DNA from 2 places in the Blastococcus sp. SYSU DS0539 genome. Region 2 is predicted to be linked to the other one. Evidence: predicted binding sites of a transcription regulator. Region 2 holds the regulator's gene; the other holds the start of a gene.
The links. Region 2 encodes LexA, which represses DNA repair genes until DNA is damaged. Its sites were predicted from a motif close to TCGAACANNTGTTCGA; they were not measured.

Region 1 (7,844 bases), on a different contig from region 2:
TGCTCGCCCAGCCCGACCTCTCGCTGATCGCGCCCGGTCCGCTGGTCGCGGAGCTGGCCGACACGCTCGCCGTCGTCGCCGACGTGGAGTCCTCGGGCGGGGCGACGGTGTTCCGGGTGTCGGAGTCCTCGGTCCGCCGGGCGCTGGACGCCGGCTGGTCGGCGTCGGACCTGCACGACTTCTTCGAGCACGCGTCGCGGACGCCGGTGCCCCAGGCCCTCGACTACCTGGTCGACGACGTCGCCCGCCAGCACGGCCGGCTGCGGGTGGGCGCGATCGAGTCCTACGTGCGCTCCGACGACCACGGGCTGCTCTCCCAGGTGCTCAACGACCGCCGGACCGCGGCCGCGGAGCTGCGCCGGCTGGCACCGGGCGTGCTGGTCAGCGGGCTCGGCGCCGACGAGGTGCTCACGGTGCTGCGCGAGGCGGGCTACGCCCCGGCCGGGGAGAACCCGGGCGGCGCCGTCCTCACCCGGCCGCCGGCCCGGCCCCGGGCCGCCGGTCGCCGGACCGGCAGCGAGTCGCACCCGGCGCCGCGGCCGCTCTCGGCCGACGACCTGGACGCGACGGTCCGAGAGATCCGCGCCGGTGACGCCGCGCTGGCCGCCCGCCGCGGCGAGGCGGTGCGCCAGGTGCCCGGCGTGACGACGGCGTCGACGCTCGAACTGCTCTCCCGGGCGCTCCGCGAGGGGGTGCCGGTGTGGCTCGGCTACGTCGACGCCCAGGGCAGCGGGAGCCAGCGGGTGGTGCAGCCGGTGTCGCTGGCCGGGGGTTTCCTCTCCGGCTACGACGAGCGGCGCGGGGAGAACCGGACCTTCGCCGTGCACCGGATCACCTCGGTCGCCCTGGTGGAACCCGACGACGCGGGCTGACCGGCCGGCCCGCTGAGGGACGGCGCACACCGCCGGCCCGGAAGGGGCTGTCGCCCTCCGGCGTTACCGTGAGCAGTCCGGCGCGATCCGTTCGCGTCGTCGTCCCGAACCCCGGAGGAGTCCCCGCGTTGAGCGACGGCCCGCTGATCGTCCAGTCGGACAAGACCCTGCTGCTCGAGGTCGACCACCCGCTGGCCCGTGACTGCCGGGCGGCGATCGCCCCGTTCGCGGAGCTGGAGCGCTCGCCGGAGCACGTGCACACCTACCGGGTGACGCCGCTCGCGCTGTGGAACGCCCGGGCCGCGGGGCACGACGCCGAGCAGGTCGTCGACGCCCTGGTGCGGTTCTCCCGCTACCCGGTGCCGCACGCGCTGCTGGTCGACGTCGCCGACACCATGGACCGGTTCGGGCGGCTGACGCTGGCCAACAACCCGGTGCACGGGCTCGTGCTCACGACCACCGACCGCGCCGTGCTGGAGGAGGTCATCCGCTCCAAGCGGGTCGCCCCGATGCTCGGCGCGCGGATCGACCCCGACAGCGTCGTCGTGCACCCGTCGGAGCGCGGGCGGCTCAAGCAGGCGCTGCTCAAGATCGGCTGGCCGGCCGAGGACCTCGCCGGCTACGTCGACGGCCAGGCGCACCCGATCGAGCTCGATCAGGCCGACTGGCACCTGCGCGACTACCAGCAGGAGGCCGTCGAGGGGTTCTGGGCCGGCGGCTCGGGCGTCGTCGTGCTGCCCTGCGGCGCGGGCAAGACGCTGGTCGGTGCCGCCGCGATGGCCGAGGCGAAGGCCACCACGCTGATCCTGGTGACCAACACCGTCGCCGGGCGGCAGTGGAAGCGCGAGCTGATCGCCCGCACCTCCCTGACCGAGGACGAGATCGGCGAGTACTCCGGAGAGCGCAAGGAGATCCGCCCGGTCACCATCGCGACCTACCAGGTGATCACCACCCGCCGAAAGGGCGAGTACCGGCACCTGGACCTGTTCGACGCACAGGACTGGGGCCTGATCGTCTACGACGAGGTGCACCTGCTGCCGGCGCCGATCTTCCGGCTGACCGCCGACCTGCAGTCCCGCCGCCGGCTCGGCCTCACCGCCACGCTGGTGCGCGAGGACGGGCGCGAGGACGACGTCTTCTCGCTCATCGGCCCGAAGCGGTACGACGCCCCGTGGCGCGACATCGAGGCGCAGGGCTACATCGCGCCGGCCGAGTGCATCGAGGTGCGGGTGTCGCTCGACGACGAGGAGCGGATGACCTACGCCGTCGCCGAGCCCGAGGAGCGGTACCGGATCGCGGCCACCGCGCAGTCGAAGCTGCCGGTGATCCGGCGGGTGCTGGAGCGCCACCCCGAGGAGCAGAAGCTGGTCATCGGCGCCTACCTCGACCAGCTCGAGGAGCTCGGCGCCGCGCTCGACGCCCCGGTCATCCAGGGATCGACGACGAACAAGGAGCGGGAGCGGCTGTTCCAGGCGTTCCGCATCGGCGAGATCAAGACGCTCGTCGTCTCGAAGGTCGCGAACTTCTCCATCGACCTGCCCGAGGCCGCGGTCGCGGTGCAGGTGTCCGGGACGTTCGGCTCGCGCCAGGAGGAGGCCCAGCGGCTGGGCCGGGTGCTGCGCCCGAAGGCCGACGGCCGGCAGGCCCACTTCTACACGGTGGTCAGCCGCGACACCCTCGACAGCGAGTACGCCGCGCACCGGCAGCGGTTCCTCGCCGAGCAGGGCTACGCGTACACGATCGTCGACGCCGCCGACCTGGCCGGCCCCGGCGAGGTCAACGGCCCCGACTGGGTGGACGAGCCGGCCGACTGATCACGGCGCCGCCGACCGGATCACGGCGCCGGCAACCGGTCGGCCGTTCCACCGGGACGATGCCCTCCGCTCGCGCCCGCGCGGCCGGGTCCACGGAGACGAAGACGTCGGCTGCAGCCGGGTGACGGCCAGGTACTCGGCGTCGGTCGTCGACTCCACGTCGTGCTCGCGGGCGATAGCCCGGGCGACCTGACGGCTGACGCGGTCGCCGAGCGAGCGGATCTCCACGCGGGTCATCGCGTCGTGCCGCGCCAGGGACTCGCGCTCGGTCAGTTCTCCCCGGCGAACGGCGGCGAACAGCAGGTCGAGCGCCTGCGAGCGCAGCACCTGCGGCGCGACCAGCTGGTGGCCGGGCGCGACGGCGACGCCCTCGGCCACCAGGTGCAGCAGCGTGGGTGCGTCGATCACGAAGCGCGTCATGCGGCCGCACCGCAGTGCCGTCGGCGCCCTAGTAGGGCGGCGGCGAGGTGCACGCCAGCAGGCCGCTCGGGGTGGTCACCGTGAGGGTGCCGTCGGGCGCCAGCTCGTGCTGCCACCCGGGTGCCTGGTGCTTGCCGCGGTGGTGCGACGTGCAGTAGCCGACCAGGTTGGTCGCGGCGGTGGGTCCGTCGGGGTACGGGCGGTCGTGGTCGAGCTCGCCGCCGCGCGGGACCGGCCGGCGGCAGCCGGGGAAGCGGCAGCGCCGGTCGCGGGCGCGGAGGTGGCGATCGAGCGCGGCGCTCGGCCGGTAGCCGTCGGTGGGTGGCGGTGGCCCGAGCCCGGGCCGGCCGCTCAGGTCGTGGTCGCAGTGGGCCGGGTCGCGGCGGCAGGCGGTGTCCTCGCAGACGGCCAGCCGGCGGAGCTCCGGCGCATCGGTGAGCGCCAGCAGGGCGCCGGTGAGCTCGTCGACCACGGCGATGCGCGGCCGGTCGGCGAGGCCGCCACCGCCGGTGCGGTGCAGCAGGTCGGCCAGGGCCGCGCGCTGCTCCCGGGCCGCAGCAGCCAGGGCAGCGATCGCATCGGGTGCCGCAGACGTCCGGCCTTCGGGGCCGGTCCGCCACGCCTCCTCGTCGTCGGCATCGTCGAGCCGCGCGGCCGTCACCGCGCTCTGCGCCCGCCCCACGGCGCGCTCCAGGTCGAGCAGCGCCAGACCTGCGACGTCGACGGCACGATCGGCCGCCGCCCACGTACCGGTGGCCGGTGGATCCTGCGCCGTGGTGCCGTCGTCGCGTGCGCATCCAGCGGCTGGGGGTTCGGCGGAGGGTGGGCCGAGCATGCCGAGATCGATGGCTGTGGGCATGCCCGCCCAGCGGGCTCCTTCGGCCCAGTGGCGTTCCATCTCCTCCTGTGGCGGGTCGGGTTGTCCGCCCCACTCCTGGAGGACGAGCGCCTCGGTGGCCGCCCACCAGTCGGCCAGCGCCTCGTCCTCGGTGGGGTACCGGGCCGGTGGTGCGGTGGCCGGCGTGGGGAACAGGGCCGGTGGTGCGGTGGCCGGCGTGGGGAACAGGGCCGGTGGCGCGGTGGCCGGCGTGGGGAACAGGGCCGGTGGCGCGGTGGCCGGCGTGGGGTCGGGGTCCGGTCCGGTGCCCGCGGGCGGATCGACCGGAGTGGCATCGGGGAGCAGGCCCAGGGCGCGGGCCAGCGCCCGCACGAGCTCGGCAGGGACTGCCTGGCCGCCGATCTCGCCCGGCTCGTCGCCGCCCAGCAGGGTGCACACCCCGGCGACCACGGTCAGCTGCGCGGTCACCGGCGGCAGTGCGTGCTCGCCAGGCCGCAGCACGAGGTCGAGCAGGCAGTCGGCCATCTTCTGGCCGCGGGTGCGCCGGTCGTCCGGCCCGCTGTCGAGCTCGTCGGCGTACCGGCCGAGCGCGTCGAGCAGCGCCTGGGCCTCCGGCACGGTGAGCAGCGCGCTCAGCACGGCCATCCCGTCGGTACCCTCCGGCCGGACCGATATCCCACGCCGGCGCAGCGCCCGGGCCAGCCGGCCTGCAGCGTCGCGCGCATCGCGCCGAAGGACCACGCGCCGCGCCTTGTCACCCAGTTGCGCCGGGGTGGTGGTGGCCCGCCGCGCGGCCCAGGCGAGCAGCTCGGCCTCCACCTCGGCGCGGACTTTCGGGTCCGCGATCGGCGCGACGGTGCCGAGCATCGGCCAGAGGTGCCCGTCGTGCAGCGCGCCCGACTCGAGGGCCGCCAGCGTCCCGGGCAGCCGGTGCACGAGCGTCAACGACCGGATGAGCAGCGCCTCGGCCGACTGCGAGGTGCGGGACAGGGCGACGGCCAGTTCCTGGGTGGCCCACTCGCTGACGTCGGCGAGCACCTCGGGCCGGGAGGCACGGCGATCGGCGCTCATGGCGCCCGGCTCGCCCGGCGGCCGGTCCCGGGACACCGGGCGGGCCGCGGCGAACTCGGCGACCGCCCGGGCGCGCAGCGCGGTCTGCCGGGCGATCTCCCGGTCGGCGGCCTGCACCGCGCCGAGCGGCCCGGTCGCCCAGCCGACAGCCGGCGCACCCGGCGGTGCGCTGGTCGTCGTCCCGGCGTCCTTCACGTGATCGATCGTATGTTCGACCACCGACACTTTCCGGGCGCCTGCTCGGGAGCGGACGCCCGCCAGACCACCTCCATGTGCACCTCGTCGCGCCGGTCGTCAGGGGTGAGCTGCCGGGCATCGGGACGGTGACCGGTCTCCGTCCAGCCGCGGCGCCCCGCCACCGGCAGCCGGCTCAGCCGGGGGCCGACCCGGCGGCCCGGTTGCCGCCTGCACCGGGTTTGCCACGCCGACCGGGAGGGGCACCGGCGGGCCATGGACGCGGACATCACCCTGCGGGTCGACGGCGAGACCCGCCGGCTGACCGTCGACACCCGCACCTCCCTGCTCGACGCGCTGCGCGAGCGGCTCGGCAACGCGAGCCCGAAGAAGGGCTGCGACCACGGCCAGTGCGGGGCCTGCACGATCCTGCTCGACGGGCAGCGGGCGCTCTCCTGCCTCGCGCTCGCGGTCGCGCACGACGGGGCCGAGATCACCACGGCCGACGGCCTGGCGCGCGACGGCGAGCTGCACCCGGTGCAGCGGGCGTTCCTCGAGCGGGACGCCTTCCAGTGCGGCTACTGCACCCCCGGCCAGGTCTGCTCCGCCGTCGGGGTGATCGACGAGTTCGAGCGCGGCTGGCCCAGCCACGTCACCGAGAACCTCATCGCCGATCCGGAGATGACCCACGACGAGGTCGCCGAACGGATGAGCGGCAACCTCTGCCGCTGCGCCGCCTACGTGAACATCACGCCCGCGGTGCAGGAAGCGGCCGGCGCATGAAGCCCTTCGCCTTCGCGAGGCCCGGCGACGTCGCCGAGGCCGTCCGGGACGTCGCCGCCGAGCCGAACGCCGTCTTCCTCGCCGGCGGCACCAACCTCGTCGACCACCTGCGGCTCGGCGTCGCCCGCCCGGACCTGGTCGTCGACGTCCGCACGCTCACCTCCCGCGAGATCACCGACCTCGACGACGACGGGCTGCGCCTGGGGGCCGCGAGCACCAACAGCGAGGTCGCCGCCGATCGCCGCGTCCGGGAGCGCTACCCGGTGCTCGCCCAGGCGCTGCTGGCCGGGGCGACCGGCCAGCTGCGGAACATGGCCACCACCGGCGGCAACCCGCTGCAGCGCACCCGCTGCCCGTACTTCCAGGACGTCACGACGCCGTGCAACAAGCGGGAGCCCGGCAGCGGCTGCTCCGCCGTCGGCGGCTACGTCCGGTACCACGCGATCCTCGGGACGCCGGGCGCGCTGCCGGACCCGACCGCGCCGGAGACGTGCATCGCCACGCACCCCTCCGACATGGCCGTCGCCCTGGCCGCACTCGACGCGCAGGTGCACACCCTCGGCCCGGCCGGCGTGCGCACCGTCCCGTTCGTCGACCTGCACCGGCTACCCGGCGACGACCCCTCCCGGGACACGGTGCTCGAGCACGGCGAGCTCGTCACCGCGATCGACCTCCCCCCGCTGCCGATCGGCGCCCGGTCGGCCTACCGCAAGGTGCGCGACCGGGCCTCCTACGCCTTCGCGCTGGTGTCGGTCGCCGCCGTCGTCACCGGCGACGGCGACGTCCGGATCGCCCTGGGCGGGGTGGCGCACAAGCCGTGGCGGGCCACCCGCGCCGAGGAGATCCTGCGTGGCGGCCCGCTGACCGAGCACGCCGTGCGCGCCGCGATGGACGCCGAACTGGCGGCCGCCCAGCCGCAGCCCGGGGTGGAGGGCGGCAACGGCTTCAAGATCCCGCTCGTCGCCCGCACCGTGGCCGCGACCCTGCGCGGCCTCGTCCCGGAGGAGCAGTCATGACCGACCTGCTGGAGCCGCGCGCCATCGGCCAGGACCTGGTCCGCCGGGACGGCGAGCCGAAGGTCCGGGGCACCGCCACCTACGCCTACGAGACGCCGGTGGACGACCCCGCCTACTGCCACCCGGTGCAGGCCACGATCGCCCGCGGACGGGTGACCGCCGTGGACACCGCGGCGGCCGAGGCGCTGGACGGCGTGCTGCGGGTCCTCACCCCGTTCGACGCCGAGCGGCTGGCGAGCACCGAGGACGCCGAGTACGCCGTCCTGCAGAGCGACGAGGTCGCCTTCCGCGGGCAGCTGGTCGGCGTGGTGATCGCCGAGACGTCGGAGGTCGCCCGGCAGGCCGCCGACTCGATCGTCGTCACCTATGCCGAGCAGCCGCACGACTCGGCGCTGGCGATCGACCGGGACGACCTGTACGCGCCGGAGAAGGTCAACGCCGGGCACGAGACCGACACCGCCGAGGGCGACGTCGCCGCCGCGATGGCCACCGCGGAGGTGACGCTGGAGCGCACCTACTCCACCGCGATGTACCACAACAACCCGCTCGAGCCGCACGCGACGACGGCGCTCTGGGACGCGGACGCGCAGTTCCTGACCCTGTGGGACTCCACCCAGGGCGTGCACCCCGACCGCGCCGCGGTCTGCGAGGTCTTCGGCCTGGACCAGGAGCAGGTGCGGGTGGTCTGCCCGTACGTCGGCGGCGGCTTCGGCTCCAAGGGGCGGCCGCACGCGAACGTCATGCTCGCCGCGCTCGCCGCCCGGGCGCTCCCCGGCCGGCCGGTGAAACTGGCGCTCACCCGGCAGCAGATGTTCTTCCTGGCCGGCTACCGCACGCCGACGATCCAGACGATGCA
Region 2 (7,844 bases):
TCGTACTGGATGCCCGGGTCGGCGCACTCCCACGCGGCCTTGGTGACCTTGCGGAACAGCGCCTTGGCGTCGACGGTCTCGATCACCGACCCGTCCATGCGGGCGCGCAGGCCGAACTCGTCGCCCTCCTCGACCGCGCGCATGAACTCGTCGGAGACGCGGACGGAGTTGTTGGCGTTCTGGTACTGGACGCTGGTGATGTCCTTGCCGCCGAGGTCCATGTCGTACCCGGCGTCGCGCAGCGCGCGGATCTTGTCCTCCTCGCGCGCCTTGGTCTCGATGAACTCCTCGATGTCGGGGTGGTCGATGTCGAGGACGACCATCTTGGCCGCGCGGCGGGTGGCGCCACCGGACTTGATGGTCCCGGCCGAGGCGTCGGCCCCGCGCATGAAGCTGACCGGACCGGAAGCAGTGCCGCCGGAGGAGAGCAGCTCCTTGGAGGAGCGGATGCGGGAGAGGTTCAGGCCGGCACCGGAGCCGCCCTTGAAGATCAGGCCCTCCTCGCGGTACCAGTTGAGGATCGAGTCCATCTCGTCGTCGACGGCCAGGATGAAGCAGGCGCTGACCTGCTGCGGGGCGCTCGTGCCGACGTTGAACCACACGGGGCTGTTGAAGCTGAAGTACTGGTGCAGCAGCATCCAGGTGAGCTCGTGCTCGAAGATCTCCGCGTCGCCCTCGCTGGCGAAGTAGCCGTGCTCGCGGCCGGCCTCGGTGTAGGTGAGCACCACGCGGTCGATGAGCTGGCGCAGGCTGCTCTCCCGCTGCGAGCTGCCCACCGCGCCACGGAAGTACTTCGTGGTGACGATGTTCGTGGCGTTGATGCTCCACTCGGCCGGGAACTCGACACCGCGCTGCTCGAAGTTGATCGAGCCGTCCCGCCAGTTGGTCATCACGACGTCGCGGCGCTCCCAGGTCACCTCGTCGTACGGGTGCACACCGGCGGTGGTGAAGACGCGCTTGATCTTGAGGCCCTTGCCCCGGCTGGGCGCCTTCGCGCTGCGGCGGGTGCGGGGACCGGCCACGCGGTCGTCGGTATCGGTCATGGTGTGGAGCTCTCCCTGGTCGTGTGTCGCCTGGTGCTTCGCGGGGCTGCGCGGTGGTGCTGCGCGGTGGTGGATCGGGGGCTGGGGAAGAGCCGCGATCGGTAGCTGCTCGAACTGCTGTCTATCGGATGGCACTGACAGTTCTCAGGTGCCGGCGACGGTGCCGGACGGGACGGATGCGCGGGGCGTGGGTGGGGCGGGCTCGTCGGTCGGCGAGGCGGATTGGCGGGCCCTGAGCTCGGCGATCTCGCGCTCGAAGTCGGCCACCGAGGTGAATGAGCGGTAGACGCTGGCGAACCGGAGGTAGGCGACCTCGTCGAGCTCGCGCAGCGGACCGAGGATGGCCAGGCCGACCTCGTTGCTCGGCACCTCTGCCGCGCCGCTGGCGCGGATGGCGTCCTCCACCTGCTGCGCGAGGAGCTTGAGCTGGTCCTCGTCGACCGGGCGGCCTTGGCAGGCCCGCCGGACGCCGGCGACCACCTTGGTGCGGTTGAAGGGCTCGCTGACGCCGTTGCGCTTGACGACGGCGAGCACCGCCTCCTCGACGGTGGTGAACCGCCGCCCGCACGCGGGGCAGGACCGGCGACGCCGGGTGGTGGCGCCCTCGTCGGCCTCGCGCGAGTCGATCACCCGGCTGTCGGCGTTGTGGCAGAACGGGCAGCGCACGGTGGTTCACCCCCTTCCCTCTGCGACCCGCCACCGGCCGGCTGTGGACCCTCCTGGGGACATCCGGTGGATGCGCCGGGGAGAACCTAGGGACCAGCCTGTGGACGGGCTTACAGCTCTGTAACTACTAGATGTAGGGGAACCCTAGGACGGCCCACCCAAGATGTGCAAGTGATCGTTCCCTCGGCGTGTTCCGCCCCGACACTGCCGTGCGCACGCGGAACACCGGACCCCACCAGTCACACGACACGCCGGGCCGACGCGCGGACGGCACCCCGGGCCGCGGCCCGCCGGCCCGGCCGGCAGGCCGCGGACGGGGCTCCCGACGCACCACGACGCCGGACTCCTCCGGACGTCCGATGCCGACGAGGGGCGTGCCACGGTCAGGCGCCGCTCAGCGCGCGTCGACCCGCGGGCGGCGGGAGTGCGGGATCTGGTCGCTCAGCCGCATCGGCCGGGTGAGCAGATCGGCCTCGATGTCGGCGGGCGGGGTCCAGCCGCGCCCCCCGGGCGCCGCCACGACCGGGTGCACACTGCGGGCCGGCGGCACCGACCACGCCACGGTCCGGGGGTGGTCGTCCCGCGCGGCGGCCGGCACGTCGGCACCGCTCTCCGCGGGAACGACCGGGATCAGGCCGGTGTCGGCTGCCCGGTGGCGACCGGCCAGGCCCTCGGGAGCGGGCGCACGGTGCCGCCCGGGCGGCGGCGCCGGGACCGACGCCGCCGGGTCCGCCTGCACGTCGCTGTCCTCGGGCGCACGACGACGCCCACCGCCGCGGGCCGGGTTCGACCGCTCGCGGTGGTCCCGGACCAGCGGGAGGCTGGCGGTCGTGCCGGCGCCGGCGGGCCGACCGCCGTGCAGCGCGGACACCGCCTGAGCGACAGCCGGGTCCTGCGTCACGCGGGGCGCCGCCACGACGGCGACCTCCGGTGTGGCGGTGTGCGGCTCGGGCAGCCGCAGGGTGGAGAGCTCGGTCCACGCCGTCTCCTCGACCCCACCGACGACGACGCGCACCCACACCTGGCACGCCCCCGCGTCGTCATGCCGCCAGCCCAGCAGCTCACCCGCCCACCAGGCGCCCGCCTGGTAGACCTCGACGGCCTGGGACTGACCGGCGAACACCGCGGCGCGGTTCTCCATGACACTCGACACAGGCAGACCGTAAGCGGGTGATCAGCACGCAACGTGAACGTGCCAGCACAGAGGGTTGACGAAGTCGTCGGGGCGGGTTATGAAACTCTCGCCGTGGCGGACGCCACGTCGGGGGCGCCGCGATGGAGGCGCCGGCGAGCGGATCAGGGCAGGTGGAGCAGCTGCCCCGGCACGATGGCCGAATCGCGCACGTCGTTCAGCTCCTGGATGCCGTCGACGACCTCCCGCACGTCCCGCCCCTCGGCCGCCGCGCTCGCGATGGACCACAGCGTGTCACCCGGCTCGACGACGACGCTCGTGGTGCCCATCAGCTCCAGCCCGTCCCCGCCGCCCCCCAGCACCGCACCCGCCAGCGAGACCACGCCCAGGGCGAGCAGCAGCACGAGGACCACCACGAGCCGCCGGCCGCGCGCGGTGAGCCGCAGCGGAGGCAGCCCAGGCTCGGCCGGCCACTCCCCGGCACCCCGACGGGCTCCTGCACCCCGCCGGTCCACGGCCGACCGGGCCGCCGGTTCCGCCGATCCACCGCGGGGCGGGGCGACGACCGCGTAGGCGCGCGGGGCAGGCGGGAGGACGCGGAGGTGCCGCACCGGCCGCTCCCGAACCCGCTCCTCCGCCGCGCCCGACATCCCCCCGCGCACCGACACCGCCGCATTGCTGCCCATCGTCTCCCGCCCCTCACCTGGCCGGACCCACCCCGGCCCGAACGTGTGTTCGATTCGAACGCTTGTCCGATGTCTACCCCATGGGTCCGACACGAGCGGCGCGACACGGCAACTTTCGAACGCCTGTTTGAACTGGCCGGCGATCGGCGCTACGGTCGCTGCGACGACCAGGGCTGACCAGCTGCGCGGGCAGCCGGCGAGGAGGAGACGTGACGGAGTCGAGCGGGACGTCCGGCGGCCGACGCGGGACCCGGGGCGCCGCCCCGGACACGGCCGACGCCTCGGCGTCGGTCCGCACCTTCCCGGACCGGACGGCCGACGGTGACGGCCTGACCCAGCGGCAGCGCCGGGTGCTGGAGGTCATCCGCGACTCGATCGACCGGCGCGGTTACCCGCCGTCGGTCCGCGAGATCGGCGAGGCGGTCGGCCTGTCGTCGGCGTCCTCGGTCGCCCACCAGCTGTCGGTCCTGCAGAAGAAGGGCTGGCTCCGCCGCGACCCCAACCGGCCGCGCGCGCTCGACGTCCGGCTGCCCGGCGACGCCGGCCGCGGCGCCGCAGCCGTCGAGCCCCCGGTGGTCCGCGAGGGCGAGCAGGCCTCCGCGCCCACCTACGTCCCCCTCGTCGGCCGGATCGCCGCCGGTGGTCCCGTGCTCGCCGAGCAGGCGGTGGAGGACGTCTTCCCGCTCCCCCGCGAACTCGTCGGCGAGGGCACCGTGTTCATGCTCAAGGTCGCCGGTGACTCGATGGTCGAGGCGGCCATCTGCGACGGCGACTGGGTCGTCGTCCGGCAGCAGCCGACCGCCGAGAACGGCGAGATCGTGGCCGCGATGATCGACGGCGAGGCGACCGTGAAGACCTACAAGCGCCGCGACGGGCACGTGTGGCTGCTGCCGCACAACCCCGCGTACGAGCCCATCCCCGGCGACGAGGCCACGATCCTCGGCCGGGTCGTCTCGGTGCTGCGCCGGGTCTGACAACGCGATGATCACGGCGGGCCGGTCCTCCGAAGAGGACGGGCCCGCCGTGGTCGTCCGGGCCTCGGTCAGCGGCGCCGGTAGTCGCCGTCGCGCTTCTCGAAGAACGCCCGCAGCGCTTCCTGGTGGTCCTCGGTCCGGAACATCTCCAGGAACCGCTTGGTCTGCAGCGCCTGCCCCTCGCGGAAGTCCATCTCGAAGGCCCCGTTCACAGCCTCCTTCGTGACCTCGACCGACAGCGGTGCACGGGTCGCGATCCGCTGCGCCTTCGCCAGGGCCGCGGGCATCAGGTCCGCCGGCTCGTGGACCTCGGTGACCAGACCCCAGTTGAGGGCCTGCTCGGCGGTGTACCGGGCACCGGTGAGCAGGATCTCCTTGGCCGGGCCCAGGCCGATGACCCGGGGCAACCGCCAGAAGCTGACGATGAGGCCGACATTTACACCCGCCGCGACGAAGAAGGCATCGGTAGAGGCAATCCGGATGTCGCAGCACAGGGCGAACTCCAGGCCACCGCCGATGGTTGCTCCGTTGATCGCGGCGACGACGGGTGCGCGGAAGTTCTGCACGCCGTTGAGCACCCGGCTGAACTCGGCGAGGTAGTCCTTGAGCCGCTCGTCGCTGATGGACTGCTCCTCGCCCAGGTGCGCTCCCGCGGTGAAAGCCCGGCCCTCACCGGTGATCACCAGGCACCGGACGTTCTCGTCGGCGTCCAGGATGTCGAGCGCCCTCATGAACGAACGCCGGCTCTCCCAGCCGAAGGTGTTCGACGGGGGGCTGTCCAGGGTGAGGACGGCGATGTGCGGGGTCTCGTAGCGCAGGTGGACGCCGCTGCCGACGTCTGTCTTCATCTCGGTCATGCTGCTTCCTCCGGTGGTGTGTTGAGTGCGACGGACGGGGACCGGCGGGACCGCCGGGTGGACTGGCCGGGTCGACGGTCGAGCAGCCGCATGGCGAACACGGTCACCACGATGTTGATGAGCAGGACCACCACGGAGAGCGCCCCCACCCGCTGGTAGAGCGACTCACTGGCCAGGCTGTACAGCACCGTTGACACGGTGGGATTCGCGCCGGTGTAGAGGAACACCGACATCTCCAGCTCCCGGAAGAGCAGGACGAAATTGAGCATGCCCGCGGCGAGCAGCGAGGGGCGGAGCAGCGGCACCGTGATCCGCCGCCACGTACGCGCCCAGGACGCACCGAGGCTCCGGGATGCCTCCTCCACCTCCGCACCGATCTGTCCCATCCCGGCGTGGACGTAGGCGAAGGTCAGCGGCAGCGCGCTCCCCGCGTAGGCGATCAGCAGGATGGTCAGCGTCCCGCCCAGCCCGAAGGGCTGCCCGGCGTAGGCGATGATCAGGCCGATGCCGAGCACCGCGCCGGGGAAGGCCAGCGGCGCCGCCATGGCTCCCACGATCACGGCGTTGCTCCGCGCCTTGGTGCGGTGCACCAGCCACGAGGCGAGGAGCGCGACGGCGAGGGCCAGCACCGTCCCCCCGAGGGCCAGGATGAAGCTGTTGCCCATCGCGGCCGCGATCAGCGGCCGGCCGAAGACCTCCTCGTAGTTTCCCGTGAGGGTGAAGTTGTCCCACCCCAGAGGCCGGCCGAGCGCCTTGCGGAATGAGGTGACCAGCAGGACACCGAAGGGCAGCACGAGGCTCAGGACCACGACCAGCGAGCAGAATCCCAAGGCGAGGAAGCTGGCACCGCCCAGGTGCGTCACGTCCTGCCGCCCCGGCTTGCCACCGATGACGGTGAACTTCTTCCCGCCGACCAGCTTGCGCTGCAGGACCAGCAGCACGGCGATGATCACCAGGATCGGGACGGAGATGACCGCGGCGGCCTCGATCCGCGGCGGGAACTGCATGAGGCTGAGCAGAACCGTCGGGATGGTCTGGAAGCCGGTCGGAGCGCCGAGGATGGCGACCGGCCCGAAGATCACGGCGGCGCTGACGAACACCAGGATCGATCCGGCGATCAGCGACGGCAGGATCACTGGGAAGGTGACGGTCCGCAGCACGCGGGCACGGGACGCGCCCAGGCTGGCTGCGGCCTGCTCCAGGGCCGGGTCGATGCCCTCCAGTGCCGCCGACACCGGCAGGAACACCAAGGGATAGAGGAACAGCGAGAGGACGAAGATGATCCCCCACGGCGTGAAGATGTCGAACGGTGCTTCCTCGAGCCCGAAGACCGACATCAACGCGGTGTTGAGCATTCCGTTGCGCGGCCCCAGCAGCAGGATCCATCCCAGTGCCGCGATGAAGCTCGGGGCGGCGAAGGTGAGGACCGCGCTGCCACGGAAGAACCGGCGGAACGGCATGTCGGTGCGCACGGCCAGCCAGGCCACCGGCAGGCCCAGCAGCAAGCTACCGATCACCGTGCCGACCGCGATCCACAGCGAGTTGAGGACGCCTTCCATCAGCCGTGGCTCGCTGGCCAGAAGACCGTAGTTGTCCAGGGTCAGGCCACCGTCGTCGGCGACGAAGCTCTGCCCGAACACCTGCGCCACCGGGTAGCCGACCAGCGCGAGGATGGCCGCGACCCAGACCAGCCGCATCGCCCGCTCGAAACCGGTGCCCTTCCGGCGGCTCGGGCCGCGATCGGCCGGCGGGCCGGTGGTCGCCCCCTCCCCCGCCGTGTCGGTCGTCGACACGGCGGGAGAGGCTGAACTGGTCAGCGCCACAGGTGGTTCTCCTCGGTGGGGTCGCGGGCGATCAGGGTGCCGGCCCTCATCGGCCGAACAGCGAGGCGAAGCGGGCCACCACCTCGTCCCCGCGGGAGGCGATCTCCTCGAGGTCGGCCGGCAGGAGAGTGACGTCGGACAGGTCGGCCCCCTCGGCGGGCTGAGGACCGTCCTGCAGGACGCTGCGGCCGCCGAGCTCGGTCAGCGCGGTCTGGAAGTCCTCACTGAGGTGGTACTGCACCAGGAGCTTGGCCGCGTTCGGGTGGGGTGCCTCGGCCAGCATCGCCAGCTCGCTCGTGAACGTGGGCACGCCGTCCTCCATGAAAGCGATCGCCAGCGGCTCGCCCTCGGCCGCGGTGCTGATGACCGCTGATTCGATCGCCGGGATGCCCAGGTCGGCCTCTCCGGTCAGCACCAGCTGCGCCAGCGCCAGGCTGCTGTCGGTCACGATGACGTCACGCTGCGCGAGCTGCTCCATCCAGCCCTCACCGAGCTCCCCGGAGAGGGTGGTGTAGTACGACAGTGCGGTACCGGACGCGCCCGGATCGGCGCTGACGATGGTCCCGTAGTCGCCGTTCGCCAGCTCCTCCCACGTCGTGGGCAGGTCGGCGGGGTCGGTGTTGGCGGAGTTGTACATCAACCCGAGGGGCACCAGGCTGTACG

Region 1: the regulator LexA is predicted to act here: its motif matches at 5,215-5,230, upstream of ACI790_RS16160 (DUF222 domain-containing protein).

The regions. Positions count from the first base shown of each region.
Region 1 covers NZ_JBJHAF010000013.1:102,870-110,713, forward strand. The annotation lists gene ACI790_RS16145 (helicase-associated domain-containing protein) at 1-872, shown strand, start outside; gene ACI790_RS16150 (DNA repair helicase XPB) at 1,001-2,686, shown strand; gene ACI790_RS16155 (hypothetical protein) at 2,687-3,106, opposite strand; gene ACI790_RS16160 (DUF222 domain-containing protein) at 3,135-5,210, opposite strand; gene ACI790_RS16165 (2Fe-2S iron-sulfur cluster-binding protein) at 5,466-5,972, shown strand; gene ACI790_RS16170 (FAD binding domain-containing protein) at 5,969-6,988, shown strand; gene ACI790_RS16175 (xanthine dehydrogenase family protein molybdopterin-binding subunit) at 6,985-7,844, shown strand, end outside.
Region 2 covers NZ_JBJHAF010000001.1:45,859-53,702, reverse strand. The annotation lists gene ACI790_RS00255 (vitamin B12-dependent ribonucleotide reductase) at 1-1,043, opposite strand, end outside; gene nrdR (transcriptional regulator NrdR) at 1,188-1,709, opposite strand; gene ACI790_RS00245 (hypothetical protein) at 2,104-2,862, opposite strand; gene ACI790_RS00240 (LysM peptidoglycan-binding domain-containing protein) at 3,006-3,245, opposite strand; gene lexA (transcriptional repressor LexA) at 3,737-4,501, shown strand; gene ACI790_RS00230 (enoyl-CoA hydratase/isomerase family protein) at 4,570-5,358, opposite strand; gene ACI790_RS00225 (ABC transporter permease) at 5,355-7,151, opposite strand; gene ACI790_RS00220 (ABC transporter substrate-binding protein) at 7,228-7,844, opposite strand, start outside.